Chelatococcus sp. YT9: one gene and its partner. The protein of the gene in region 1 interacts with the protein of each later gene in a pairwise test. Links are inferred from orthologs where the notes say so. Each region holds a gene or a part of one and is shown on either strand. Other genes may lie near its edges.

Region 1 (14,980 bases):
CGCATGAGCTCGGGCTGTGATTTCCCCGCGGCGACGACACGATGAGGAAAGCCCACCTCGTGAAGATGTCCGTGAACGCTTATCGCCGACGTCCCCTCTCCCGTGCGGGAGAGGGCAGGGTGAGGGCTATCTCCTCACGACGCTCACCCCCCTCACACGCCACTTCGTGCCGACTTCCCCCCGGCGGGGAGAGGTGAGTGGCGGTGATCATGGTGCCTACCATTGAGAGGGCCGGGCCTTTGCCCGGCCATGATGGTAGAGGGCGGGTCAGTTCTCGCAAAATGGCGCCGGAGCTTAGCCCTTGCCTTCGGTCAGATATTTCTTCGCGAGGATCTTGGCTTCCTCGACGGCGGGCTGATCAAAGGGATCGAGGCCAAGCGCGTAGCCGGTGAGGATCGTTTCCAGCATGAAATGCATCAGAAGCTGGCCCATCGCCGTCTCGTTCAGCACCGGCACGTGAATGCGCCGGACCGGGCAGCCGTTCTTGGCGAAAGTATCGATCATGGCAAGCCCCTGGGCTGCCACGAAATCGCCGATGCGCTTGTGCGCGAAGCCCGGCTCGCCCGCGCGCCGTGACAGCGCCTCATCGATGACCGATCCCTTGCCGGCCACGTCAGTGGTGATCACCGTGAAGAGCTTGTCCTTGGGGCCGGCAAGATAAAGCTGCTGCTGGCTGTGCTGGTCCACCGGGCCAAGCGCACCCACGGGCTGCGTGCCTTTGCCATCCTTGCCGAGGCTCTCCGCCCACAGCTGCACCCACCATTTCATGAAGCGCTCGAGGCGGTCGGCATAGGCCATCACGACGGCGATGCCCTTGCCCTCGAGGGTGGCTGCCACGTTGAGCGCGGCTCCCACGGCAGCGGGGTTGTCCTTGAGATCGGTGCCGTCGGCAAACGGCGCGAGGGCTTTGGCCGCACCCGCGCGGATTGCCGCGACATCGATGTCGAGCGCCGCCGCTGGTACCAGGCCGACGTTACTCAAAACGGAATAGCGCCCGCCGACATTCGGATCATGCTCAAGGAAGCTCACGCCTTCGGGGGCGAGCAGGTCGCGAAGGGCGTTGCGCTTCCCGTCCTTCTGCGGCTCGGACAGGCCGAAGATGAGGTCCTTGGCGCGGTCCCTGAGTCCCGCTCGGTCGAGCGCCGTCAGCACGGCGATCACCTGCATCAGCGTCTCGCCGGTGCCGCCGGACTTCGACACGGCGAAGAAGCGCGTCGTGCCAAGCGGCAGCCGCTCAAGCACGGCCTCATATGTGAGCGGATCGAGGTTGTCGAAGAAATGGATGCGCGGGCCATCGCCCAAGCGGCCGAGGCCGGGCACCAGATAATCAGCGAGCTGCGCCAGCGCCTGAGCGCCGAGGCTCGAGCCGCCCACACCGAGGATGACGATATCGGTTGCGCCATCACGGAGCTTGCGGCCCGTGGCGCGTATGCTGTCGAGATCATCCGTGGTCGCCGGCAGGCGAAGCAAGGGGAGGGTGCCCTTGCTTTGATCCTCGCGCAGGCGATCGGCGGCGGTGCCGACGGCCGAAAGGGCGGCCTCGATGGCCGTCGCCGGCAGACCATGTCCGCCGACCTGTGCGGCCAGGGCAAGATCTATGGACTGGGTGAAACTCATGCGTCACTCCTGTCAGCCGATAAGGCTATGGGTGGGAACGGCCCCGAGCTAAGGCAGGTTCCGCAAGTCTGCGAGTCGGCAGATGTGCAAGTCTGATACCGCCGGATTGTTACAGTCCGACAGGCCGACCGGCGACCACGACGAGCGGATCGCCATTACCGAAGAGGCGCTGTGCCGCGCGCTTGAGATCATCCGGCGATACGGCTTCCACCAGCGCGTTGCGCCTATCGATATAATCGATGCCGAGACCGTCGATCGCGATATGCACGAGCTGGCGGGCGATCTTCGTCGAGGTGTCGAAATGGAGCGCATAGGAGCCGATGAGGAACTGCTTCGCCTTGGCGAACTCCTCCTCGCTCGCGCCATCCTTCACCAGACGGACGATTTCACTCTTGATGACGTCAAGCGCCTCGCCCGCGCGCTCGTTCTTGGTGGCCGTGCCGCCCATGAAGAGCGGACAATGGCGCAGCGGATGAAGCGATGTCCAAACGCTGTAGGCGAGGCCGCGTTTCTCGCGCACCTCCTGAAACAGGCGGGAGGTGAACGTGCCGCCGCCTAGAATATGATTGGCGATATAGCCGGCCATGTAGTCCGGGTCCCGCCGCGCCAGTCCTGGCAGGCCAAAGCGCACCACGGACTGCGGCACGTCGAGATCGACGATGGCATGCTTGCCGAGATTGCCGAGGGTGAGCGGGCTGATTGGCGCAAGTTCCGCCGCCGCCGGCAGCTCGCTGAAAAGCTGGTCCAGGCGTTTGCCGAGGCTGTCGGCATCAATCGCACCCACGACGGCGACGTACAGATTGGCGCGTGAGAAACCGCGTTTGTGCAGTGCGCTGACATCGTCCCGGCGGACGGTCCCGAGGCTCTCGATCGTGCCGCGCACAGGGTGCGCGTAGGGATGCCCGCTGCAGGCCTCCGTGAAGAAGGCGCGGTTCGCGAGACTGTCCGGGTCCTTCGCCTCGTGACGGAGACCGGCCAGGATCTGTTCGCGGACGCGTTCCACCGCATCGGTGTCGAAGCGTGGTCGGGTCAACGCGAGCCGGAACAGGTCGAAGGCCTCATCCGCATGGCGCGTCAAGGTCTTGAGGGCGCCATGCCAGCTATCCCGATCGGCGTTGAAGTGGAGCTCGATGGCGCGATCCGCCAAGCGTTCCTGAAACTGGTCGCCGGATAATTCGCCCGCCCCCTCGTCGAGAAGGCCGGCCATCAGGGCGGCGGTGCCCGCCTTGCCATCTGCATCCTGCGCCGCGCCACCGAGGAAGGCCACCTCCATGGCGATGAGCGGAATGGCATGTTCCTCGACGAGCCAGGCCTCGATGCCGCCGGGCGAAATGACCCGTTGCACGGCGCGCGAGGCGGCGGAGGATTCACGAACGGTCATCATGCATCTCGCTTCTAGGATGGCGTCAGGCGCGGCGCGGCTCAAGATAGCCGGTCACAGCGTGTCCCTTATGGATGAAGCGCTCCCCGACGTCGCGGATCTCGTCAGCCGTTACCTCTTCGATGCGCTGGGTCCACAGCTTCACGTCCTCGACGCTTTCGCCGATGGCGAGTGACGAGCCGAAAAGCCGTGCGAGATGCGCCTGGCTGTCCTGTGCATAGACCATCTCGGCGACAAAGCGGGTTTTGGCGCGCTCCAGTTCCTCGCCTGAGACGCCGCGTTCGAGGAAGGCTGTGACGGCCTTGTTTATGGCGGCTTCAAGCGCCTCGAGCGTCACGCCCGGCCGGGGGGCCGCATGGATGATGAACTGGCCGGCGTCGAGCAGCGAGCCGTAGTAATAAGCGCCTGCGGAAACGGCGAGTTCCTGTTCCAGAACAAGGCTGCGATAGAGGGTCGAGGTCTGGCCTCCGCCGAGGATCTCGGCCAGAAGCTCGAGCGCGTAGCTCTCCCGCCCTTCCTGCGTGCGGGATGAGGGCACCAGATAGCTCAGCTGCAAGTACGGCTGCTCGACCTTCTCGTCCGTCACGGTCACGCGCCGCGAGGCATTGAGAACAGGCTCGCGCGGGCGGCGTCGTTCTGGAGGCGCGCCGCGAGCCGGCACCTTGCCGTAGGTTTCCTCTGCCAGCGCGCGTACGGTCTCCGCCTCGACATCCCCGGCAACGACGAGGATCGCATTTTCGGGGGTGTAGAACCGCTTGTAATAGGCGAGCGCGTCGTCGCGGGTCAGGCCCTCGATCTCGTGCATCCAGCCGATGATGGGCGTGCCATAGGGATGATGCACGAACAGCGAGGCGGAGAGCGCCTCGGCGAGTTGGGCGCCGGGATCCGTCTCCACCCGCATGCGCCGTTCTTCCAGCACCACGTCGCGCTCGGGGCCGACGACGTCCTCGTCAAAAGCAAGGCCGTTCATGCGGTCCGCCTCGAAGCGCATCATCGTGCCGAGGTGTTCCTTTGCGACGCGCTGGAAATAGGCGGTGTAGTCGTAGGAGGTGAACGCGTTCTCCTGTCCGCCGAGGCTCGCCACCACCTGTGAGAATTCGCCGGCAGGATGGGTGGCCGTACCCTTGAACATCAGGTGCTCAAGAAAATGGGCGATGCCGGACTTGAGCGGCGGATCATCCGCTGAGCCGTTCCGATACCAAACCATGTGCGTCACCACGGGGACGCGCCGGTCCGGGATGACGACCACTTCAAGCCCATTGGCAAGAGTGAAGGAGGACACCTGCGGGCCGCCACCCGTGGCCGAAGGGGAAACAGCGGGATTGAGGCCGGCGAGCGGTGTTGAGGGCATCAGCAGCTCTTCAGGATCAGGACGTGAACCGCGCTACCGTAACGCGATCGCGCTTTGGGGTACAACACAGGATCGTGCGGGCGGTAGAAGCCACGATCCAACGCCAGACAACGCCCTCCCTGCAAAGGGGAGCGTTGCCAAAAGCTAAGCTTCGTTGATGTCAATTTCAATGAAGCGCGATTGCGACGTCGCGTTTTATCGAGCGGTACGGTTAGCGGCTGCCCGCCTGCTGCCGAATGAATTCCCGCTCGACATCGCCTGGTGATTCGCGGACGATCGGCGAGGCCTTGCCGTCACCGAGCGGCGCATTCGCCGACGGGATGCGATAGCCCTTCGGGGGCTCGGCGAGGGAGCCGCGGCCTGGTTCCTGTCCATAGGCGAGGTTGGATTTCTGCTCCATCGGGTGCCCGTTGTTGCGAAGCACGTCAGGATTGACGAGCAGCTCGTCGCGGCAGTTGTCGCCCATGCAGCTTCTGGCGCGCTCTCCAGGCGCGTATGCTCCCGAGCCGGCGCGACGGCCAGCACGGATCTGATCCACGCTCAGCGCGCGGCCGTCGTAGCTGTCATTACGAACAGGAACCGGTTGGCGCGCCTCTCGCTGCGCGCGGCGGGCTGCTGCGACGTCCGGATCATTCGGCCAATTACCGTCGCGGGCATTGGCTGCAGCGCGGGGCGGTGGCAGATTGCCGGCACCCGGAGGGATCACGAGGGGTGCGCGCTCGCGGTATTCAATCGGCGGGCGCTCCTCATCGATGATGCCGAGTTTACCCAGGACGTCCTTCATGAAGACGCCAGATGTGTCCTGCGCCGAGGCAGGGGTCGCGCCGGCCATAAGCCCAAGCATCAAGGCGGCGACCGGCAGTCCCCATGTCCTTACGTCGAGACGCGTCATGATGTCAGTCCTACTCTCATGTCGGCAGCGCTTGATCAGTGTTGTTGACATGATGCGGCAACAGTGAGGCGCCGCCCAACGAAATCATAACAAACACTGTGATCGGGCTACATCTCCCCCAAAAATAACCCATCCGTGGTGTGACGGGCAGCTCGATGCCCTCTTCATACCAGCCGAACCGCTCAGCGAGAAGCCCATGCGAGGAAGCTCCCGTCACGAGGTCGTGTCTGGACCGGACGCATGGGAACCCGGGGCATTCGCCCGTCGATGCTCCAGGAACAAGGCATCATAAAGGATGCCTATGACGCCCGCGACAATCGCCGCGTCGGCGATGTTGAAGACATACCAGCTATACCCAAAGGCGTGAAGATGGGCAAAATCGAGCACCGCGCCGTAAGCGGCCCGATCAACGGCATTGCCAAGCGCCCCGCCGATGATGAGACCGATGGCGACAGCCATAAGCCCCGTCTTGATACGCCTAAGCCAAATGCTCAACCCGATGGCTGCTGCCAGCGACAGGATCACGAGCACCCATGGGCCGATAGGCCCCTCCTGCTGGAAGAGCCCGTAGGAGACACCCCTGTTCCAGACCAGCATGAGGTCGAAGAACGGCGTGACCGCGATAGGTGGTCGGGCGCCGATATCGACCACATGGTAGAGCCAGAGCTTCGATGCCTGGTCGGCTACGAAGGTCAGGCCGGCCAGGAGGGTCCCCAGGCGGGCGGGCGACATGTTCATGCGCGCACGCTCATGCGCCCCTATGGGCCGCATCCCAAGCTCGCAGCGCCTCGGCGTCGCGCGGCGTCACGTCCGGATAGTCCGGATCGCTGCCGACGTCAGGCGAGATCTTCCACGAGCGGGCGCATTTGCGCCCCGGCGCAAGCCCGGGAACGACGACGACACCCGCCACATCATCAAGGCGAAAGCCGTCCGCGGGACCAACGCCGGAAATGACCTGAATCGCGGAGGTGATCGCGACCTCCGCGAGGTCGATGCCCTTGAGAGCGGCCATCAGCTCCGCATCCTCGATGAAGACGATGGGCGCGGCATCGAGGCTGGAGCCGATGCGCTTCTGGGCGCGCTCGATCTCGAGGGCCCCGGTGATCACGCGGCGGACACGGCGAATTTTATCCCACTTCGCCTTGAGGCTGTCGTGGCGCCAGTCCGGCGGGATCTGGGGGAAGAGCTCGAGGTGCACCGAGCCTTCCTCTGAGGGGAAGCGAGCCTGCCACGCCTCCTCGGCTGTGAACACGAGAATCGGTGCGAGCCAGGTCGTCACGCAGCGAAACACCTGATCGATAACGGTGAGCGCGCTCCGCCGCGTCACGCTGTTGGCCGGATCGCAATAGAGCGCATCCTTGCGCACGTCGAAGTAGAAGGCCGACAGGTCCGAGGTCATGAAGACCGAAAGCGCCGCGACGACGCGTTTGTAGTCGAAGGCCGCATAGGCTTTGCGGACCTCCTCGTCGAGCTCGGCGAGGCGGTGCAGGATCAGCCGCTCCAGTTCGGGCATCTGGCTGACCTGAACGAGGTCATGCCCCTTGAAGTGATGGAGCGTGCCGAGCATCCAGCGGATGGTATTGCGGAGCTTGCGGTAGTGGTCGACAACGCTCTTGATGATTTCGGGACCGATGCGCTGGTCGTCTGAATAGTCGACCGAGGCCGTCCACAGGCGCAGGATATCGGCGCCGGCGGTGCGGATGACATCCTGCGGCGCAACGGTGTTGCCGAGCGATTTGGACATCTTCCGGCCCTGCTCGTCGAGCGTGAAACCGTGCGTCAGCACGATGTCGAACGGCGCCCGACCACGCGTGCCGCAACTCTCCAGCAGTGAGGAGTGGAACCAGCCCCGGTGCTGGTCGGAGCCCTCAAGATACATGACCTTGTCATGTCCACCGTCGACGGCGCGGCGTGCCTTCAATTCCGGCCGTACCTCAAGCGTGAAGGCATGGGTCGAGCCTGATTCAAACCAGACGTCGAGGATGTCGTTCACCGGCGTCCAGTCCTCGATATTGTCGACGAAACCGTCGAGGAACCGGCGCGGATCGGCCGCGAACCAGGCATCGGCGCCTTCCGCGACGAAGGCCGCCGCGACGCGGTCCGACAGCTCCTTGTTGAATTTGAAGTCTGGTCCCGGCGCGAGGTCGATGACATTGCCCGCGGCATCCTCACGCATGAAGATGGCGATCGGCACGCCCCAGGCGCGCTGGCGCGAGATCACCCAGTCGGGCCTGTTCTGGATCATGCCATTGATGCGGTTCTCGCCCGTCTCCGGCACCCATTCGGTCGCGGCGATCGCGGTCAAGGCGCGCTGCCGCAAGGTGTCGCCGGGGCCGGCGATGTCCTTGTCCATGGCGATGAACCATTGCGGCGTATTGCGGAAGATGAGCGGGGCCTTGGAGCGCCAGGAATGCGGATACTGGTGCTTCAGGCGGCCGCGTGCGATCAGGGCGTTGGCGGCGACCAGCGCCTCGATGACCCGCTTGTTGGCGTCACCTTCCTTACCCTTGTCGTCGAGCACCCGCGCGCCGGCGAACAGCGGCACATGGGCATAATACGCGCCGTCCGGCCCGACCGTATGCGGCACGACCGACGTGCCGGCACGCTCGAATGTCGCGCGGTTGTTGATGAAGGTGATGTAGTCGTCGGCGCCATGCCCCGGCGCGGTGTGCACGAAGCCCGTACCGGCGTCGTCTGTGACGTAGTCGGCGGCAATGAGCGGCACGTCGAAGTCATAGCCTTGCCCGCGCAGAGGATGCGCGGCATGGATGCCGGCGAGCGTTTCAGCGCTGATGGCGCCGCGGCGCTCATAGGACTCGACCTTCGCTGCATTCAGCACCTCGGCCGCGAGCTTGTCGGCCAGGATGTAGCGGTCTCCAGGCTTGGCCCAGTTGCCTTCCGGGGCGGTCGTGACCTGGTAGAGGCCATAGGCGATGTTTTTCGAAAATGCGATGGCGCGGTTGGCGGGGATCGTCCAGGGCGTGGTCGTCCAGATGACCACCGAGGTGCCGACAAGCGCGGGGTCAGCGCTCGTGACGATTGGAAACTTCGCAAAGATCGTCGGAGACGTGTGTTCCTGATACTCGACCTCGGCCTCCGCGAGGGCCGTGCGCTCGACGATGGACCACATGACGGGCTTGGAGCCGCGATAGAGCTGGCCGCTCGCCGCGAATTTCATGACTTCGCAGGCGATCTGAGCCTCTGCGTCGAAGGTCATGGTTGCGTAAGGGTGGTCCCAGTCTCCTTCGACGCCGAGCCGTTTGAACTCCTCGCGCTGGACATCGAGCCAATGCTGGGCGAAGGCGCGGCATTCGCGACGGAATTCGATGATAGGCACGTCGTCCTTGTCGCGGCCCTTGGCGCGGTACTGCTCCTCGACCTTCCACTCGATAGGCAGACCGTGGCAGTCCCATCCGGGGACGTAATTGGCGTCGTGGTCGAGCATCTGCTGCGAACGCGTGACGAGATCCTTCAGGATCTTGTTCAGCGCGTGGCCGATGTGGATGTTGCCGTTCGCATAGGGGGGGCCGTCATGCAGGACGAAGCGCTTACGGTTCTTTCCAGCGGCACGCAGCTTCTTGAAGAGGCCGATGCGCGCCCAGCGCTCCAGAAATTCGGGCTCCCGCTGGGGCAACCCTGCGCGCATCGGGAAATCCGTCTGCGGCAGAAAAAGCGTCTCGGAATAGTCCCGCTGCGCGGAAGAGGGGGACGGGTCAGCGGGTGAAACAGGTGAATCGGTCATGAGCCTGGCCGGTTGAAGAATGCGCCCGTTGCATTACCGCAGAGGCGCTGAGCATGAAATCATAGCGGATGGGCTGTCCCAGCCCATGATAACCCGGACCTTCGCGAGGTGCGGCCCGGGAGGCGGATGCTCCAGAAGCCGTGCGCTCAGGCGAAAGCCGGGCTTTTAATTCGCCGCGTAGCAAGAAACCTGTCCATGCAAGGTCTTCTAGCAGCAGCCTCCGCCAGAATAAAGACCGTGCGGAAGCTTATCCCGGGGGCGCCGCAGCCCCGGCCCGTGGCACCCGATGGGGCGCGCAGTCTTTGGGCGGCGGTCTGGCCACGCTTGGCCTCAGGCGCCCTGTGAAGGCGTAAGCAACCGTTCACAATGCGACCTGAAATTCTCGAGATCCGTGCGAAGCTTCGTGACCCCGCGCGCCAGGCTCTCGCGGGTACGTGTCGTGTCCTCGGCTGTGCGCTCGACCAGGGCGAGCGTATCGCTGCGCTCACCGGCGCCAGCAGCGGCCGTTTCGATGGAACGGGCAATTTCCTGCGTCGCGGCGCTCTGTTGTCCGACCGCATCGGCGATGATCATGGTCATCCTGTCGATGGACGCGATGGTGCCGGTGATCGAGCCGATCGCAGCGACCGCCTGCGACGTCGCAGACTGCATCGAATTGATCTGCCCGCGGATGTCCTCGGTGGCTCGCGCGGTCTGGCTGGCGAGCGCCTTCACTTCCTGCGCCACGATTGCGAAGCCGCGGCCAGCCTCACCGGCACGCGCGGCCTCGATCGTGGCGTTGAGCGCCAGCAGGTTGGTCTGCTCGGCGATGGCTGTGATCAGCGTGACCACCTCACCGATCTTGGCGCTGGAACGGTCAAGCGCCCCGACAAGCGCGCTCGTTCCTTCGGCCTCGCGTACGGCGCGGGCGGCGATGTCGGAGCCTTGTGAAAGCTGCCGGCCGATTTCATTGATCGAGCTCGTGAGTTCCACGGCGGCCGCGGCCGCTGTCTGAACCCCATGCGTGGACAGGTGCGCGGAGCGCACGCTTTCGCGGATGCGCGCAATCGTCGTTTCGCAAATGTCGCTCGTTTCCTTGGAGGATGCATCGATGGAGCGGGCTGCTTCTGCGACGGCATTCGCCAAACGCGTCAGGCGCTCGACGCCGCGCGGATCAAGGCTGATGCGCTGCTCACGCGTTGCCGCTGCCTGCGCTTCGGTGAGCTTCGCGACGGCAGCCTTGGTGGAGAGCAATTCCTGACGCACGCGCTCCAACGCCTGCGACAGCCGCATTTCCTCACCGGATCTTGCGCTGTCCGGCACAGGGCTCGTCAGGTCGCCCTCGCCGAGTGCGACGAGCCTGGCCCCGAGGGTACTGAGGCCAGGAGACGCGGGAAGAGGCAGAAACAGGGAGATCAGGGCGAGAATGGCTGCGATTGGGAGCATCACGATCATCGAATCGACCGATAGAGCGCCCTCCAGACGACGCGCAATCGCCATCACAGCCGCGAACGCAACGAAAAGAATGCCAAAACGGACAACGAGCTCGCCGGGCGTGGCCTTTACAATTCGGGTCAGGGGCATTGGCAAAGCGACCGTCCGTTACAAGGATGGTCCATCTTACCGAACATGATTAAAAAAATGTGGAGAAATACCACTGTAGGACACTGTGGAGCTTATGAAAGCAGCCGCGTTCGTCCCGGGAACGAGACAGAAAGGCCGTCGCGCCTCTTAGGCGGATTCGTATCAGGCGGAATAGGGAGAATGGCAGGCGGAGCGGTCTGTCAGATCGGGTGGCATCAGTGAAGCGATCAGCGACGGAATTGCTCCGTCCGGATGGGCGATGTGACCGCGAGCGTCCTCTGAATCGCGGTTCATCTGGGCGATCAGCGCATTGACATCATCGAAGCGCTCCTCGCCCCGCAGCCACGCCACGAACTCGACGTCGATCAGCGCATCATAAAGATTGCCGGAAAAAGCGAAGAGATGAACTTCGAGCAACGCAGGCCCGTTGTCAAAGGTGGGGCGGCGTCCGAAGCTGGCGACGCCGTCAAATACTTCTTCGCCATGGCGCACACGAACGGCATAAATGCCATAGCGAAGGCCGAAGTCTTTCCAAAGATGCACGTTTGCGGTGGGGAAGCCGAGAAGCCGACCTCGCTTGTCGCCGTGCACGACTGTGCCGCTCACGAGCCAGCGGTAGCCGAGCATCTTGTTGGCCGAATTTATGTCGCCGCGCGCCAGCGCCTCACGGATCGCGGTGGAGGATACCCTGACGTTCTGATCCTCCCCATCACCGACCGCTGTCACCATGATGACCGGAATACCATGGTGTGCAGCGCGCTTGCTGAGAAAGTCCGGGGAGCCCTCGCGGCCGCGTCCGAAATGAAAGTCCCCGCCGATAACGATGCCGGCAGCGCCGATTTCGCTGATTAGCAATCGGTCGACGAACTCCTCGGCAGTCGTGGCCGCAAGCTTGTGATCGAAGGGAAGGACGATGGCGCCGGAGAGACCGAAATGGGCCATCAGGCGTTTCTTGAGCGGCAGCGGGGTGAGCGCGAACGCCGCCCGCTGCGGCGCGAAGAACAGGCTGGGATGCGGGTCAAAGGTGAGGGCGCTGGCCGGGCGGCCTCGGTCCTGCGCCAATTCAACCGCTGTGCGGATGACCGCCTGATGGCCCCTATGAATTCCGTCAAAGTTGCCGATGGCGAGAATTGGGCTCGCGAGACCTGCCGGCAGGGTGCTCGATCGCGTTACGAGAAATGGTGTATCTTGGGTCATGGTTCAGTCGCGATCAATCTTGGACAACGAATGCCGGCCGGCGTCGAACCCTGCCCCCATGCCCGTATCATGGTCAAGCGGCAGGTCGTCGTAAAACGTCCGGGTTCAAGCCGCACGCCCGCTCATTTCGGCGCCATGCGCTGGCGCAGCTTTGGGAGCGAGCCGTTTGATGTTTGTGCGCAGAGTAAAGATTTGGTTGCGTCCTACCACCATTTCTCTATTAACCGCGCTGGGGGCTGTGATCCGTTCAATGCGCTGGCACGGGCAAGAAGAATTGCGCTTCTTGCTCGGTCCCCGGTTTGGTTTGGATTGTTCCAGACCGCATGACGAATCCATTTGGAGCTGGCTGTGATGCTTGACTTTGCAATGCCGATTCTCATCGTCGATGATTTCCAGACGATGGTCCGCATTGTTCGAAATCTCCTCGAGCAGATTGGCTTTCATGACATTGACGAAGCGCCGAACGGGGAAAGCGCTTTGGCCAAGCTTAAACTCAAGCAATATGGACTGGTTATTTCCGATTGGAACATGGAGCCGATGAGTGGCTTCGAACTCGTCCAGCTTGTTCGGGCCAATCCCGCATTCGACAGCATGCGTTTCATCATGGTGACGGCTGAATCCAAGACGGAGAGCGTCATCGCGGCCAAGCGCGCCGGCGTCGACAACTATATTGTCAAACCCTTCAATGCCCAGATCTTGAAAGCAAAGATCGAAGCGACCTGCGGCATAGGTTGAGCAGTTCTCGGCCGCGAAAGTTGTCGAAGTCCCTCGTGTAATTTGACGTGCCTTGATTGTGTTTTAGCTGCAATCCGCTGGCGATTTTCTGCGGCTAAATAACTAAATGTGTCTGCGTATTGGCTTCCCGGCGATTCGGCCGGTCAGAGAACCTTGTCGCGGACAGATCTCGACGACAAGCGCCGGCGGGAGAGGCCGACTGGCTTATGGCCAGCCGAGCCAGGTTTCTTTAAACGGCGCCCCAGGGCCCGAGCCGCCATTCGCCTCACCAGCGCACCATATCGATCATCATCGCGGGATGATGGCTTTGTTCCATGATCCAGCGACCGAGCGCGGCCGTATCGAGGGCTCCAGCCGGGTCCGCAAACTCACGTGCATGGATGCCGCGGCTGACGAAAAGCGCATCAATGCCGATCGCAGCGGCGCCCGCGACATCAGTGCGGATGGCGTCGCCGACGGCGAGCACGCGACGAGCGTCGATCGGCGCTCCGCGGGCCGTTGATGCGAGCTCGAAGGCTGCATCATAGATCGGGCGATGCGGCTTGCCCGCGTAGGTAACCGTGCCGCCAAGTGCTTCGTAAAGTGCCGCCAGCGCGCCGGCGCAGTAAATGAGATGATGGCCGCGCTCGACGACGAGATCCGGATTGGCGCATATCATCGCCAGATCACGGGCCTGCATGGCCTCGAACTGCTCGCGGTAGTGCTCGGGCGTCTCGTGGTTGTCGTCGAACAGACCGGTGCATACGACGTAGCGTGCCTCCTCGACCGGCACGAGGCGCGCGTGCAGGCCCTGGAAAAGCGGCAGGTCGCGTTCAGGCCCCAAGTGAAAGAGCGGATCATTGCCATGCTGGGCAATGCTGCGCCGCGCAACATCACCCGAAGTGATGATGTCGTCATAGGCGTCTCGCCGGACCCCGAGGCTATCCAGGAGCGGCAATACTTCCTGGCCTGGACGCGGCGCGTTGGAGATGAGGATGACGGTGCCGCCTTTGCCGCGGAATCGGTTCAACGCGTCGCCGGTTGCGGCGAAAGCGCGCACGCCGTCGTGGAGGACCCCCCAGATATCGCATAGAATGACGTCATAGCGATCCGCGACCGAAGACAGGCCCTCGATCACTGGAATGGGCCCCACCGCGTCTGACATAATATCCCCTTCTGCATCGGCGCTTCAGTATAAAATTCCATGATCGAGCAACAGGAAGCCGGTGTGGCTCTCGTCGCAGCAGCGTAGTGTTGGAATTTGTCACGCCTAATACATCTCGGCTGCCGGTGCCATAGGCAAGGTCGAACCGGCTTGAGCAAAATCGCGTTTGAAGTTCCTTGATGCCGGTGTCATGAAGGGAGTTCAGCCCCGCTTCTCCTGGCTGCCGACTGGCCTTGCGAACGCAGATTGCGGGTGTTTAGCGGTGGTTACGTCACCCACGGAGCCTTTTCATGTCCTCTGCCTACGATCACGCCGGTCGATCGGCGTCTTCCACCCCGAACGACCTTGAAGCCTTCTGGATGCCCTTTACGGCGAACCGGTCGTTCAAGGCCAAGCCGCGCCTGGTCGTGAGTTCGAAGGACATCCATTACATCGCCAATGACGGCAGCAGGATCATTGACGGGTCGTCGGGCCTATGGTGCTGCAACGCCGGCCATAATCGCGATGCGATCATCGATGCCATCCAGAAGCAGGCGGCCGAGCTCGACTACGCGCCAAGCTTCCAATTCGGTCATCCAAAGGCCTTCACCCTGGCTGCCCGTCTCGCGGCGCTCGCGCCGGGCGATCTCGACCATGTGTTCTTCGCCAACTCTGGCTCGGAAGCCGTCGACACTGCGCTGAAGATCGCTTTGGCTTATTGGAACGTGCAAGGCAAGGGTGCGAAATCGCGCCTCATCGGCCGAGAGCGCGGTTATCACGGCGTCGGCTTCGGCGGCACAGCTGTTGGGGGCATCGTCGCTAACCGCAAGCTTTATGGCAATCTGCTCGCGGGTGTTGATCACATCAGCCACACCTACAACCGCGAAAAGCAGGCGTTCTCCCGCGGCGAGCCGGAGTGGGGCGCTCATCTCGCCGATGACCTCGAGCGTCTGGTCGCGCTTCACGATGCCTCGACCATTGCGGCCGTCATCGTCGAACCGATGGCGGGATCGACGGGCGCGCTGCCGCCGCCGAAGGGTTACCTGAAGCGCTTGCGCGAGATTTGCGACAAGCACGGCATCCTGCTGATCTTCGACGAGGTCATCACCGGGTTCGGTCGCCTGGGCGCAAGCTTCGCGGCCGAGCGTTTCGGCGTTGTGCCGGACATCATGACCTTTGCGAAGGGTGTTACCTCCGGCACTGTTCCGATGGGCGGCTGCTTCGTTCGCAAGGGCATCTATGAGGCATTCATGCAGGGCGGGCCGATGCATGCGATCGAGCTGACGCACGGTTACACCTATTCGGCTCATCCCTTGGCCTGCGCCGCGAGCCTCGCCACGCTCGACATCTATCGCGATGAAGGGCTGTTCGAAAGGGCC
Region 2 (14,308 bases), 660 kb from region 1 along the record:
GATCGGTGATGACCGGGTTGTAGGTGCCCCAGTTGTGATCCCGCACGATGAAAGAGATGGCGCGGACGATCTCGACATCGCCGAAACGGATGTGGCGGAGATTGCCGGCGTCGAGTTCCGCTGTGAGCTTGCCTGCCCTGAGGATGCGCTTCGGAGGCACCGGCTCCTCGGTTCCGAAGAGAATGACGGCAGACGAAGGTGCGGATGTCACCTCGGATGTCATGGCTTGCCCTCTTACCGGCTGGCGCGGCTGCTGACGAGGCGCTCCACGAGGAGCGCCACGATGATGATGGTGCCGATGGCCGAGCCCTGCCAGAAGGGCGATACGCCCATGAGGTTGAGGCCGTTGCGGATCATCACCATGATGAACACGCCGATGAGCGTGCCGATCATCGAGCCGCGTCCGCCGTAGAGGCTGGCGCCGCCGATGACGACGGCGGCGATGGCATCGAGCTCCATGGAATTGCCCATCAGCGGGTCGGCGGACAGGAGTTGGCTGATGGAGAATGTCACCGCTACCGCCGAGAGCGCGCCCGACAGCACGTAGGGCAGCACGGAATAGAACAGCGTGTTGAGGCCCGCCGCCCGCGCCGCCTCCTTGTTCGACCCCACCGCATAGATCGTACGGCCACCCTTGGTATAGGTGAGATAGGCCCAGGCGACGAGATAAAGAACGATCAGAAAAAGGACGTTCGAGGGAATTCCGAGAATATTCGTGTAAACGATATTCTGCATTGCATCGGGAATATTGGAGATCGCCGTCTGGCCCGAGAGGATATAGGCAAGACTTCGGCCGATCGCCATGACGCCGAGCGTTACTACGAAGGCCGCGAGGCCGAAGACGTTGATGAGCAGCCCGGAGACGAGCCCAATGCCGCCCCCGGCGAGAACGGCCACCGCGATCGCCGGCACGATCGGCATCTGCTGGAGCGACAGCCCCAGGATGATGCCCGTAAGTCCCGCGACCGACCCGACCGAGAGATCGATGCCGCCGGTCAGGATCACGAAGGTCATGCCGACCGCGACGATGCCGATCACCACCGACTGGTCGAGCATGTTGAAGATGTTCGATTGTGTAAGGAAGTAAGGCGACAGCAGCGACAGGCAGAGGCCGATGACGAGCGCCAGCCCCAGCATGCGCACTTCAAGCCGCTGCGCCAGGCTTTTGAGGCGGAAACCGCGCGCCGGCCCCGAAGCGGTGATCGATGCCATGGAAGAGGGCTCCTTGCTGGTCACAGTGTGGCCGCCATCGTGTCGATGCGGGCCTTGATCGCCTCGGGCGACGGCAGCGCTATGCGGGGCGACAGCGAGAGACCGACCCAGCCGAGATCATGGCCACGGGAACTTTGCATGGGAACGAGCAGAGTAGTGCGGCTCTTGTCAGCCTCGGCCACGAAGATGGGTTCGCGCTGGCTCAATGCCCGGGGGATCAGCGTATCGGCGAGGCCGCGGGCTTCGCCCGCCCTGAAGCCGGGGTCGAGCGCGGCATCGGTGACGACCATATTCAGGCAGATAAGGTTGTCTTTCTCGATAAGCGCCCAGAAGCCAGCCCCGCCGTGCTCTTGGGCGAGCTGGTTGAGAAGGGCCGTGTTGCGCGCCATCGAGGTGCGCGGCGCGGCGAGCAGCGTCAGCTTCTCCTCGTCGAGCATCGCGCTCGGCAGATCCGCGATGCTGCGGCCGTCGCTCATCACGACGATGCGGTCGCTGATGCCAAGCAGTTCCTCGAAGTCCGACGAGACCACGACCACCGCGACGCCCTCGGTGACGATGTCGCGCAGCATCGCGTAGATGTTGGCGCGCGTGCCGATGTCGACGCCCTTGGTTGGCTCGTCGAGAATCAGCACCTTCGGTTCCAGCAGGAGCCAACGCGCCATGATGATCTTTTGCTGCATGCCGCCGGAGAAATTCAGCATGGAGGCGTCCATCAGCCGGTCTTCCGGCAGGCCGAGGCGCTGCAGCAGCTCCTTGACCTTGCGCTCACGCCCCTGGTAGCCGCAGAGAAAACCGCGGTGCGCGCCGAGATGGGCGAGCAGGAGGTTCTCCTTCACGCTGAGATCGGGCACGATGTTCTGCGTCCGCCTGTCTTCGGCGACGAAGCCGAGCCCCGCGCGGATGGCCCCTTGCGGATCGTCGCCCTTGAGCGGCTTGCCCGCGAGCCGCACGTCACCGCCGGTGCGGGGCCGCAGGCCGAAGATCGCCTCGACCGCCTCCGAGCGGCCGGCGCCGACGAGCCCGCCGAGGCCGAGGATCTCCCCCGCCCGCACCGAGAAGGACACGTCCTTCACGACGGGCGCGGCCGCGAGATGGCTGACCTCGAGCAGAACCGGCCCGCCCTGCCCCTCGCCCAAGGCATGCGGCTCGGTGTAAATGGCGCCGAGTTCGGCCCCGACCATGGCGCGGATGAGTTCCGCCTGGGTCAGGTCGGCGGTCGGACGGGCATTCATGACTGTCCGGCCTTCGCGCATCACGGAGACGCGGTCGGTGATGGAAAACACCTCCTCGAGCCGATGCGAGACGAACACGAGGCCATGGCGGGTATCGCGCAGGCGGGACATGACATCGAACAGCCTGTCCACCTCGCCCGGGCTGAGCGATGCCGTCGGTTCGTCGAAAATGATGAGCTTGGCACCGACGCCGAGCGCTTTGGCGATCTCGACGAGTTGCTTCTGCGCCGACGAGAGCCGCCTGACTTCCCAATCGAAGGGCAGGCCGTCAGCCTGGCCAAGACTTTCGAGAATGGCCCTCCCCCGCTCCTTCAGGGCACCATAGTCAAGCCATCCGGGGCGCCCGAGCTCCGGCAGGAAGATGTTCTCGAGCACGGTGAGATCGGGAACGAGGCTGGTCTCCTGCATCACGATGGCGATGCCGACACGCAGGGCGTCACGGGTGTTGCGAAGCTGAATGTCGTGCCCGCGATATCGGATGGAACCGGAGTCCGCGATGTAGTGGCCGGAGATGACTTTGGACAGTGTCGACTTTCCCGCGCCGTTCGCACCCAAGAGCCCGTGGATCTCGCCCTCGCGCAGCTCGAAATCCGCGCCGGCGAGGGCCCGTGTCTTGTCGAAGGTCTTCGTGATCTTGCTGGCCGCCAGCAAAACCGGCAGCGGATCAGCGGATGGCCCTGGTTTCATCCTGTATTCTCATGGTTTTCAGCCGCGATAGACGCGCCACGCCTGAAAACTTCCCCGTTTGACTGCGGAACGTTTTCGCACGGCGCGAACATTGAATAATGCCGCGCCACGCGTTCAGCTATAAAGTCCTAGACGACAGGACACCTCACAACGGAGACATCAGACTTCGTCGGCGAAGACCGTCTTGCGCACCGTGGGCAGTTCCTTCTCGATGTTTTCACTGGTGATAACCAGGATCGGCACGGTGATTTCCTTCTCGGGCGTCTTGCCATCGAGGGTCGCGAGCAGGGCCTCGCCGGAGCGGACGCCCATCAGGTAAGGCTGCTGCATGCCGGACACGACGATTTGGCCGGATTTCAGGAGGTCGACGAATTCCGGAATGCCATCGAAGGCCGCCACCAGGACCTGGCCATCCCGGCGGGCAGCCTTGATGGCCCGGAGCGCACCGAGCGCGGGCTGGTCCGTTTGGATGAACAACCCACGCATGCCCGGATTGGCGGTAAGCATGTCCTGCGTGAACTTGAAGGTTTCATCGGCCGTATAGGACTGCATCTGCTGGAGACCAGCCTCCTTCCCGGTGAAACCGCCTTCCTTGAGACCGTCCAGGAAGCCCTTGGTGCGCGCCTGGCCGTTCTTGCGCGCCTGGGAAATGGCGATGATGCCGACAGACCCGTCCTGCCAGCCCTTCTTCTTCAACGCCGCCGCCAGCGCCATGCCGACGCCATGCGCGCCCTTGTAGTTGTCGGAGATGATGAAGGAAGAATAGTCGCCGCTGTTCGTCCCGATATCCCCGATTACGACGGGAATATTGGCGCGCTTGGCGAGATCAAGCACGCTTGGCGCTGTGGATGAATCCGTCGGCGAGATCACGATGCCAGCGACGCCGCGCGCGATGACATCCTGCGCGTTTTGCAGCTGGGTCTGCGCGCTGTTTCGCGAGTCGAGCGCCTGGTAGCCGAAGCCCTTCTGCTTCACCGTCGCCTCGACGCCTTTCGACAGATAGCGCCAGAAAGGCAGATCAAGGCCCGGCGTAAGATATGCGATGTCCTTGCCGGCAGCCATCGCGGCGCGCAATCCGCCCAGGCCGGTGCTCGCCGCAAGGGTGCCACCAAGAGCGAGCTTCAACACTGTCCTGCGTTCCATAGCATTGTCCTCCGAATATTATGTTGGTTCTGTTTGTTTATTTATAACAACGAGAACTATTTATCTATTTCTGTTTATTTTCCATACCCATCACTGTTTGCGTTGTCTGATAGATGCGGTCCGTATGGACGGCAAAAGCCGCGACCGCGGCATCGGGATCATGGGCGCGCAACGCCGCGACAACCGCGGCATGGTCCGCATAGCTCGTCGCAATGGCCTCCGGGCGCGCCACCGCGATGCGACGATATTCCATCATGTAGCTGTAGAGATCCGCCGCGAAATCCGCGAGCAGGGCATTGCCCGACGCCCGGTAGATCGTGACGTGGAATTCCCTGTCGCAGATCAGGAAGCCGACAGGATCGTCAAAGGCCTCCTTCTGCACCGCGAGCAGCCCGTCCAGCGTCGCCAGCGTCGCATCGTCGATGCGCCGCGCGGCGTCCGCCACCACCTCGCGCTCAACAAGAAGGCGGGCGGCATGGACGGAATCGATGTCATAGGCATTGATGGCTCGCGCCGGACCCACACCGATGGTCACGGGCCCCACGTCGACGCGCACGACCCGCGTGCGGGCGCCGTGCGAAATCTCGAGGATGCCGCGGGCCGCCAGGATCTGGATGGCACCGCGCGTCGTCTCGCGGCTGACATTGAGGGACGATGCAAGCTCCCGCTCGCTCGGCAGCGCGTCTCCCACCTGGACGATGCCGGACGCGATCAGCCCGGCGATCTTGTCGGCGATCACGTCCTTCAGCGAGCGTTTCACGATCGCGTCACGGAACGACGGCACCTCAGCCAGGACAATGGCCTCCGAACTCTTCGCTGAAACCGCCATGGCCTCCCCGTGAGCCTCCTCCCGCGTGATTTTTCTCTGTGGCCTTCTTTCTGATCTACTGGTCCAACCAGAAGACCAGATGAGAAAGCCGCCTTTTCGCGTCGCTGTCAAGCGCGACAAAAAAGGCGGAGCGCTTGGCGCTCCGCCTTTCCTTCGTCAGTAACGTACGATTGCGACGTTTAGCCGGCTGCCGACGCGAAAGCCTTCCCGAAAGCCGCCACCGCTTCATCGATCTGCGCGTCCGTGGTGACGAGCGGGGCGAGGAAGCGGATGACGTTGCGGTGGACGCCGCATTTGATGACCAGCAGCCCTTCCTCGCGCGCCTTGTCGATGACGACCTGCGCGAAGTCCGCGTCGTGGCGCTTGCTCGCGGCATCGGCGACGATCTCGACGGCCAGCATGCTGCCCCGCCCGCGCACTTCGCCGATGCGGTCGCTGTGCTGCCGCTGCAAGGCCTCCAGCCCCGCCCGGAGGCGGGCGCCGCCTGCCGCGCCGCGTTCCAGAAGGTCTTCCCGGTCGAAGGCATCGAGCACGCCGAGCGCCGCCGCACAGGCCAGCGCGTTGCCGCCATAGGTGCCGCCAAGGCCGCCGGGCGTCGGTGCATCCATGATCTCGGCGCGGCCGACGACGCCGGAAAGCGGCAGGCCGCCCGCGAGGCTTTTCGCCACGGTCACGAGATCGGGCTTGATGCCCGAACGCTGGAAGCCGAACAGGTCACCCGTGCGGCCAAAGCCGGTCTGGATCTCATCGCAGATGAGCACGATGCCATGGCGCTTGGTGATCTCGCGCAGCGCGACGAGGAAATCGTCCGGGGCCGGCAGGAAGCCGCCGTCGCCCTGCACCGGCTCGATGATGATGGCGGCCACGCGGTCCGGTGCGATCTCTGTCGCGAACACCTCTTCCAGGGAATGAAGCGCCTTGTCCGTGGTGATGCCGCGATAGAGATCCGGATAGGCGGCGTGGTAGATGTCGGTCGGGAAGGGACCGAAATTCTGCTTGTAGGGCTGGCTGAAGCCGGTCAGCGTCACGCCCAGCAAGGTGCGGCCGTGGAAAGCGCCGCGGAAGGCGATGACGCCGGGGCGGTTGGTGTAGCCGCGCGCGATCTTGATGGCATTCTCGACCGCTTCCGCTCCGGTGGTCAGGAAGATGCTCTTGTAGGCCTCGTCCGTGCCGATCAGCGTGTTCAGGCGCGCGGCCAGATCGATATAGGGCTCGTAGGCCGCGACCTGGAAGGCGGCATGCGAGATGTTCTGCAATTGCCGCGAAACGGCCTCGACGACGCGCGGATGGTTGTGGCCAACATTGAGCACGCCGATGCCGCCCACGAAATCGAGGTAGCGTCGGCCTTCCACATCCCAGATCTCGGCGCCGAGCGCACGTTCAATGACGACAGGATGGGCGGTGGCGACGCCGCGTGGCACGTGCCGCGCCCGCTCCGCCAGCAAAAGCTCGGTCTTACGCGCAGAGGCGTTCATGGCAGTCTCCAGAAAGAAGGGGATTAGAACACGGTCTCGCCACGTGCCACCTCGGAGCGCGGCGTCAGCAGGATGACGTGGCCGAGGGCGTTGCGCGCGCCGAGGATCAGGATTTCAGATTGAAAGCCGGCTATGTTACGTGGTGCGAAATTGACGACGCAGGCGACATCCGTCCCCGTCAGTTGGTCGGGCGTGTAGCTCGTGATCTGCGCGCTGGACCAGCGGATGCCGAGCTCGCCGAGATCAACCGCGACCTTGTAGGAGGGGTTTCTGGCGCGCGGGAACGGCTCGACATGCACGATGCGGCCGATGCGAATATCAAGTTTCGCGAAATCATCGTAGGCGGCTTCAGGCTTTACGGGGGTGGACACGCTTCTCTCCGTCTGGCTAGGCCCGTATTCAAGCCCTTCAGGGACAACAAGCGATGCTGTTCCGCGCGCCAGGGACGGCAGGCTGATCTGTTCTGGCGCGATTTACGGCAGCAAATCCTTGAGCCGGAGGGCACGCTGCGGAAACGCAACTCCGCACCTTTCGCAAAGGCATTCCATGTCTCTCAAGCAGCGTCTTCGCGACCCTTCCCTCCTCGCCGACAAGGCCTTCATCGGCGGTAACTGGGCGGGCGCGCGCAATGGCGAAACACTCCCCGTCCGCAACCCCGCCACCGGCGAGATCATCACCACGGTGCCCGCGCTCGGGGCCGATGAAACACGCGCCGCCATCGCAGCCGCCAACGAGGCTTGGCCGCGCTGGCGGGCGCTTCCCTCCGCCGAGCGGGGCCGGCTCCTGGAAGTCTGGCATCGCCTCATGCTGGAGAATGCCGAAGATCTCGCGGCCATCATGACCGCCGAACAGGGCAAGCCGCTCGCGGAAGCTCGCGGCGAGGTGACCTACGGTGCCGGCTTCGTGAAATGGTTCGCCGAGGAAGCGCGCCGCATCTATGGCGACACCATCCCGGCGCCCTCCACGGACCGGCGCATCATCACGCTGCGCGAGCCTGTCGGCGTTTCCGCCGCAATCACACCGTGGAACTTCCCCAATGCCATGATCACCCGCAAATGCGCTCCCGCCCTTGCGGCGGGGTGCCCGGTAATCGTGAAACCATCCGATCTAACCCCCCTTTCGGCGCTCGCTCTCGCCGTTCTGGCAGAGCGGGCGGGTTTCCCGAAGGGCATCTTCAGCGTGCTCACCGGCATGCCGGACGGCATCGGCGGAGAACTCACAAGCAACGAGACCGTGCGGAAGCTCTCCTTTACCGGCTCCACTCGCGTCGGGCGCCTTCTCATGCGCCAGAGCGCCGACAGCGTGAAGCGCCTGAGTTTCGAACTCGGCGGCAACGCGCCTTTCATCGTGTTCGATGATGCCGATCTCGATCTCGCCATTGCGGGAGTCATGGCGAGCAAATTCCGCAATGCCGGCCAGACCTGCGTCTGCGCGAACCGCATCCTCGTGCAGGACGGCATCTATGATCGCTTCGCGGAACGTCTGGCAGGGGAAGTGGCGAAGCTCAAGGTGGGCAATGGCTTCGATGAGGGCGTCACCATCGGGCCGCTGATCAACCAGGCGGCGGTCGAAAAAGTGGCGCATCATGTCGACGACGCCCGCGCCAAAGGGGCCAGCATTCTCATCGGCGGCGAGGCACGGCCCGGCACGCTGTTTTCAACACCCACCGTGCTCACCGGCGCGACTACCGAGATGGTGCTCGCCAGCGAGGAGACCTTCGGGCCGCTCGCGCCGCTCTTCCGCTTCCGGGAAGAGAGCGAGGCCATCACCATCGCCAATGCGACGCCCTTCGGCCTCGCGTCCTACTTCTTCACTCAGGACATCCGCCGTTCGTGGCGCGTGACCGAGCGGCTGGAATTCGGCATGGTCGGCCTCAACACGGGCTCGGTCTCGCTGGAAGTCGCGCCCTTCGGCGGCATCAAGCAGTCAGGCCTTGGCCGCGAGGGCTCGAAATATGGCCTCGACGAATATCTCGAAACCAAGACGCTGCATGTCGGCGGCCTCGATCCGGCGGCTTGAGCCCATCACGGAGCGACGCATTTTCTTCACGCGAATCCGGCGGCCACTTCGCGCGAAAATGCCCTGGAAAGGCCGGACAATGTTCGGCCTTTTACTTCGTTTCGCTGAGCAGCGCCTGTATAGGCAACTCGGTCTTCACCAGCGGCGTCTTGAGAACGATGTAACTAAAGTATTTCTCGATCCCGATGTTGCGGTCGACAAGCGCTTCGATGACTTCCTGGTAATGCGCGATGCTGCGCACCATGAAGCGCAGGAGATAATCGTAGCCGCCGCTGAGCAGATGGCATTCCAGCAGCTCTTCAACACTGCGGATGCTCGCCTCGAACTTCACGAAATCCTCGCGGCGATGGTCAGCGAGCGTCACTTCCGTGAAGACGGTCACGCATTCGGCGAGCTTGCGCATGTTGATATGCGCGCTGTAGCCCGTGATGTAGCCGGCGGCCTCCAGCCGCTTGACGCGCTGGAGGCAGGGCGATGGCGACAAGCCGACGAGTTCCGAGAGGCTGACGTTGGTGAGTTGCCCATCCCTTTGCAGGTGAGTCAGGATCTTGATGTCGATCCGATCCAGCTTGGGCAACCCCGCCATCGCACCACCCTGTTATTCCGCCCCGCGGTCAGGCGCGCAGTTGATCCTGATGCGCGGCTGCCAATTCACCCATGCTCGTAAAGCGGAAATCGTATTTGGGCAAATCGCCGGGGTTCATAGTTGCGCCGAAGCCTTCGTCCTGGTGGCGGCGATGAATCCAGCATGAGGCAAGCCCAATGGCATTTGCCGGCTTGTGATCATGGAACAGGCTCTCGGCTGTATGCAGGATGTCGCCCTTGCCAAGGCCCATATTGCCGAGCGTCTCGATCATATACTCGAAGTTCTTGAGATCGGGCTTGTAGGATCCAATATCTTCCGCCGTGATGATGGCGTCGAAATCCACCTGCAGCTTCTTGTTGCTGTAGGTGAAGGTCTCGTTGTCCACGTTCGACAGGATGACGAGCTTGTAGAACTTCTTGAGATACTGGAGCGCGCCGGGCGAATCCTGGAAAGCCGGCCAGTTGCGGACGGACAGGCCATAGGTCACGCAGTCCTCGTGGCTCACGGTCACGCCCCACTCCTCGGCCAAGCGCTTGTAGACGATGGCGAGCAGATCACGGTAGCGCATGGCAGGGGTGTGACGCTGCTGCGTCGATTCATGTCGGGCGTGAGCTTGCAGGATCTCGTTGCGCGTCAGCGGGCGCTGAACCTTGCTCGTCAGAGGCTTCAACCCCTCGACCATGCCGCTTTCCCAGTCGATCAGCGTGCCGTAGCAGTCGAAGGTCAGAACCTTGAAGTCGGTCAGGCGCATCGTGAACTCCTTGAACGTCGTTGATTGAGCGCAAAAGACGGCGCGAGGCAGTCGTCGCAGGATCGTTTTTGTCTAAACCAAGCCGGCGCCATCGTCTGCTGTTTCAACCTGCCCGGGCCGAAGCGGATGCCTTGCAGCCGGCCGCGGACAGCAGAATGCTGCGCCGTTTATCCCTGGCCGAGATAGAGCTCCGCCGCGCGCGGATCCGCCAGAAGCGCGTCGGCCGCCCCCTCCAGCGCCACCTTGCCGCCATCGAGGATGCAGCCCCGGTCGGAGATGGCGAGCGACTGGCGCGCGCGCTGCTCGACAATCAGCGTGGACACGCCGAGCGAGGGCAAGCGGGCAATCAGGGCGAAGGCCTCGGCGACCTTGGCAGGGGCGAGCGCCGCCGTCGGCTCGTCCAGAACCATGAGGGAGGGTCGGGACATCAGGGCGCGGGCGAAGGCAAGCTGCTGACGCTCGCCGCCGGAGAGGCTTCCCGCGCGGGCCCGCCTGCGCTCGCCGAGCAACGGGAACAGCGTGAACATCTCCTCGATGCGCTGCTTGCGATCCGCCACGCCGGCGACAACCTGCAGGTTCTCGGTGATCGACAAGGCCGCGAACACGTTGGAAACCTGAGGCACGTAGCCGATGCCATGGGCCATGCGCCGATAGGCGGGAACGGCGAGGATGTCCTGCCCGTCGACGCTGATCTCGCCGTTGACCCTAGGCAGAAGTCCGACGACGGCCTTGGCGAGGGTGGACTTGCCGGCACCATTCGTGCCGGCGACGGTGAGGATTTCCTTCTCGCGCAGCACGAGATCGATGCCGTTGAGGATATCAACCTCGCCGTAGCCGCCACGCAGGTTGCGGATTTCGAGAACTGCCTTTGCGTCGGTCACGCCGCGCCTCCGAGATAGGCTTCACGGACCTTGCCATCCTCGAGCACCTCTCCCGGCGTGCCGGAGGCGAGGATCCGGCCGCGATCCATGACGTGGAGAGTCGGCACGAGCCGCGTGAGGGCCTGCAGGTCATGTTCGATAATGAGGAAGCCGATGCCCCTGGCGTTGAGTTCGCGGATACGCTCCACCAATTCCTCGATCAACACCGGGTTGACACCGGCAAACGGCTCGTCGAGCAGGATCAGCGATGGTTCCACCATCAGCACACGTCCAAGCTCGAGCAATTTCTTCTGTCCGCCGGACAGCCGCCCTGACGGGAGATCAGCGACATGGCCGAGCCGCAGGAAGGCGATGACCTCATCGACCTTCGCCGCGATGGCGGCCTCCTCGCGGGCCACCTCGCCCGGCCGCAGAAACAGGCCGATCAGCCCCTCCCCGGTCTGCCCGGGCGCGGCCGCCTTGAGATTGTCGCGGACGGTCAGGTGGCTGAACTCGCGCGGCACCTGGAAGGTGCGCAGGAGGCCTTTGCGGGCGCGGGCGGCCGGCGATTGCCGCCCGAGGTCGGCCCCCTTGAAACGAACCTCGCCGCCATCGGCCTCGATAAAGCCGGACACGACCGAAAAGAGGGTGGATTTGCCGGCTCCGTTCGGGCCAATGAGCCCGACCAGTTGCCCCTCGCCCACCGAGAGAGTGACGCCATCGAGGGCCTGGAAGCCGCCGAACGCCTTGCGGATATCCGTGATTTGCAAGCTCATCGCCGGGTAAAATCTCCCATGAGACCTTGCGGGCGGTAGATGGTGAAGAGGATCAGCAGGAGGCCGATGACACCAAGGCGCACCGAGGCCATCTCCACGTCCGAGATGAAGGGCATGACATCGCGGATGAAGCGCGATCCCTCGAGCAGGACCATCAGCAGCACAGTGCCGACAACCGCTCCAGAAACACGCCCGATCCCCCCGATGATGATCGCCATCCACACGTAGAAGGTGACGAGGGGAATGAACTGGTCCGGCACGATATAGGTGATGTAATGGGCGTAGAAGGCCCCGGCGAGACCGGCAAGGCCCGATCCCAGGATCAGCACCTGCACCTTGAAGCGGGCCGGATCCTTGCCGAGCGCCTTCACCGCATCCTCATTGTCGCGGATGGCCTCGATGATGCGGCCGAAGGGACTCTTTACGATACGGCCCATCCCCAAGACCGCGATGATGGTGACCACCAGCAGCACCGCCAGCACCGCGAAGGAGGCGAGCGAGCCGACCGAGATGCTCGCAAACATGCGCGGAATGGCTGGGATGCCCTGCACGCCGTTGGTCAGCCACTTCTCGCTGGTGATGACGAGACGTACGGTTTCGGAAAAGCCGAGTGTCACGATGGCGAAATAGTCATCGCGAAGCCTGAGCGCGATCAGGCCGATCGGCCAGGCGGCAAGGCCAGCGACGATCGTTCCCGCGGCGAAGCTGAGGATGAGCGGCACGCCGTTCATCGCCAGGATGGCCGAGGTATAGGCCCCGATCGCGAAAAAGCCGACATGGCCGAAATTGATCAGGCCCGTGAAGCCGTATTGCAGCGTCAGCCCCAGTGCGAGCAGCACGTAAATAAGGGCCACGATGGCGATTGCAACGAGATAGGCCTCCATCAGCGCACTCCCTCAAGCCGGCCGAACAAGCCACGCGGACGCACCAGAAGCACCAGGAGCAGGACGACGAAGGAAATCGAGAGCTTGTAGGTGAAGCCGACGAAAGGTGTCGAAAGCTCCTGCGCCACACCCAAGAGGAGGCCGGCAAGGACGGCTCCCGCCGGACTGCCGATGCCGCCGAGGATGGCAGCCGCGAAGGCCGGCAGCAGCATCTCCCAGCCAAGTTCCGGTGAGACGACCGTCTTCATGCCGAGCATCATGCCGGCGACGCCGGTGACCGCGCCCACGAGCAGCCAAAGGGCGATCATGACACGCTCGGGCCGGATGCCGGAGACAAGCGCCAGCTCCCGGTTGTCGGCCACCGCGCGCATGCGCCGGCCGATCGGGGTGGCATAGAGGATGAGAAACACGCCGACGAGCGCCACCGCCGCCACCGCAGCGAGTTGCAGGTCGAAGGGATTGATGACGAGCCCGTTGAAGCGGATGGGGCGAACCAGCGGCACGGTGAAAAGCTGCTGATTGTGGCCGAAGACGATGCCGAGCACGGCGCGCATAAGGAAGCCGACGCCGATCGACGTGACGAGCAACGCTACAACCGAGCGCCCTGCCAGCTTACGGAACACCAGCGCGTAGGCCGTAAGCGACAGGAGCGCGGTGGCTCCCACCGCAGCCCCGCCGGCAACGACGAGCGAGCCCGTCGCCTTGTGGCCGATGAGGGCCGCGTAGGCCCCGAAAGTCATGGTGTCGCCCGTTGCCGCATTGGCAAAGCGCGCCACGCCGAAGACGAGCGTCACCGCGAGCGCGGCAAGCCCGACGATCAGCCCTTGGACGAGCCCGTTGACGATAAGCTGAGCGTAGAACAACGCTGATGCCTCACGGAAATAAAAGCATATCCGGCGCCGGAACCACAGCGCCGGATAGGGCATGATCAGATCTTGACGACGTAGCGGCGTTCCAGCTTGCCAGCCGTGATGAAGTAGGCGCCGAAGTCCGGCGTAACGTCGCCATACTGGTCGAAATCGAGGACCGACGAGGCGCCGTCATAGTTGATCTTGCCGTTCTTCAAGGCAGCCTTGCCCTCAGCAAAGGACGACACAACCGTCCCCGGAGGGTTGCCGACTTCGCGCAACTTGGGCACGACCGCGGACATGTCGGACGATCCGGCGGCCTCGATGGCGAGCGCCAGCACATTGAGCATGTCCCAGGTCATGGCGGCGTAGACGTTCGCCGTCCCCGGCTGCTTCATCGCCTTCTGGTAGGCTGCATCATACTGGGCAAATGCCTGGGATCCCTCGTTCGAGACGGAGTCGACGGAGATCACACCTTCCGTCACGTCAGGTCCGAGAGCCTGGATGAGCTCCGGATTGGCCGCCCAGCCCGGAATGATCCAGCGAACGGGCTGGCCGCTCTGGAACCACTCGCGCAGGATGATGGTGGTATCGGCGAGGTAGGACCCGGTGACGATGACGTCCGGTTGGGCCGCGAGAACCTTCATCAACTCCGAACGATAGGATGCCTGGTTCGGCTCGTAGACGACGCTCTCGACGACCTTGCCACCCTTGGCTTCCCACGCTTGGCGGAAGCCCTCAGTGTTGCCGATGCCCGATGCGTTGTTGAAGGCCATCGTGGCCGGCCGCTTGAAGCCTTCCTTCTCGCAGATGGCGGCGAAAGCCTGGCCGAAGCGGCCGTTCGTCGCCTGGAACCGGAAGCCGAGGCCCTTGGCATTGGCGGGCGGAACCGACAAAGCCGGCGCGCCCGAGCAGTGGAAAAGCGGGATGCCTGCATCGTTGCAGAGCGGTAGCACCGCCAGCGACACGCCCGAGGAGAAGGTGCCGAGAATGGCCTGCACCTTGT

What was found.
Region 2: the proteins of ileS (region 1) and KIO76_RS04050 interact in binary tests that used the Escherichia coli proteins (3 or more experiments, as listed by UniProt). The link is inferred for Chelatococcus sp. YT9 from one-to-one orthologs.

Annotation. Positions count from the first base shown.
Region 1 is NZ_JAHBRW010000001.1:210,875-225,854, reverse strand. What follows is about bases 5,790-9,367. They hold ileS (isoleucine--tRNA ligase), read right to left. Parts: upstream 8,984-9,367; coding sequence 5,990-8,983; downstream 5,790-5,989. Other genes in these bases: KIO76_RS00985 (methyl-accepting chemotaxis protein), read right to left, coding at 9,314-9,367; lspA (signal peptidase II), read right to left, coding at 5,790-5,973. In the rest of the region: KIO76_RS01015 (phosphoglucose isomerase-related protein), read right to left, coding at 295-1,617; KIO76_RS01010 (M16 family metallopeptidase), read right to left, coding at 1,727-3,001; KIO76_RS01005 (M16 family metallopeptidase), read right to left, coding at 3,024-4,349; KIO76_RS01000 (hypothetical protein), read right to left, coding at 4,561-5,241; more of lspA, read right to left, coding at 5,455-5,789; more of KIO76_RS00985, read right to left, coding at 9,368-10,546; KIO76_RS00980 (bifunctional riboflavin kinase/FAD synthetase), read right to left, coding at 10,709-11,743; KIO76_RS00975 (response regulator), read left to right, coding at 12,092-12,478; KIO76_RS00970 (TIGR01459 family HAD-type hydrolase), read right to left, coding at 12,744-13,622; omega-aminotransferase AptA, read left to right, coding at 13,913-14,980. UniProt on the Escherichia coli protein: Catalyzes the attachment of isoleucine to tRNA(Ile). As IleRS can inadvertently accommodate and process structurally similar amino acids such as valine, to avoid such errors it has two additional distinct tRNA(Ile)-dependent editing activities.
Region 2 is NZ_JAHBRW010000001.1:876,693-891,000, forward strand. Bases 2,283-5,188 are described here. They hold KIO76_RS04050 (substrate-binding domain-containing protein), read right to left. Parts: upstream 4,275-5,188; coding sequence 3,291-4,274; downstream 2,283-3,290. Other genes in these bases: KIO76_RS04045 (sugar ABC transporter ATP-binding protein), read right to left, coding at 2,283-3,131; KIO76_RS04055 (FadR/GntR family transcriptional regulator), read right to left, coding at 4,339-5,103. Also shown: KIO76_RS04035 (D-apionate lactonase family protein), read right to left, coding at 1-223; KIO76_RS04040 (ABC transporter permease), read right to left, coding at 235-1,212; more of KIO76_RS04045, read right to left, coding at 1,233-2,282; gabT (4-aminobutyrate--2-oxoglutarate transaminase), read right to left, coding at 5,283-6,578; KIO76_RS04065 (tRNA-binding protein), read right to left, coding at 6,602-6,949; KIO76_RS04070 (NAD-dependent succinate-semialdehyde dehydrogenase), read left to right, coding at 7,125-8,597; KIO76_RS04075 (Lrp/AsnC family transcriptional regulator), read right to left, coding at 8,689-9,183; KIO76_RS04080 (haloacid dehalogenase type II), read right to left, coding at 9,212-9,934; KIO76_RS04085 (ABC transporter ATP-binding protein), read right to left, coding at 10,102-10,815; KIO76_RS04090 (ABC transporter ATP-binding protein), read right to left, coding at 10,812-11,570; KIO76_RS04095 (branched-chain amino acid ABC transporter permease), read right to left, coding at 11,567-12,454; KIO76_RS04100 (branched-chain amino acid ABC transporter permease), read right to left, coding at 12,454-13,380; KIO76_RS04105 (ABC transporter substrate-binding protein), read right to left, coding at 13,383-14,308. UniProt on the Escherichia coli protein: Part of the ABC transporter complex RbsABC involved in ribose import. Binds ribose. Also serves as the primary chemoreceptor for chemotaxis.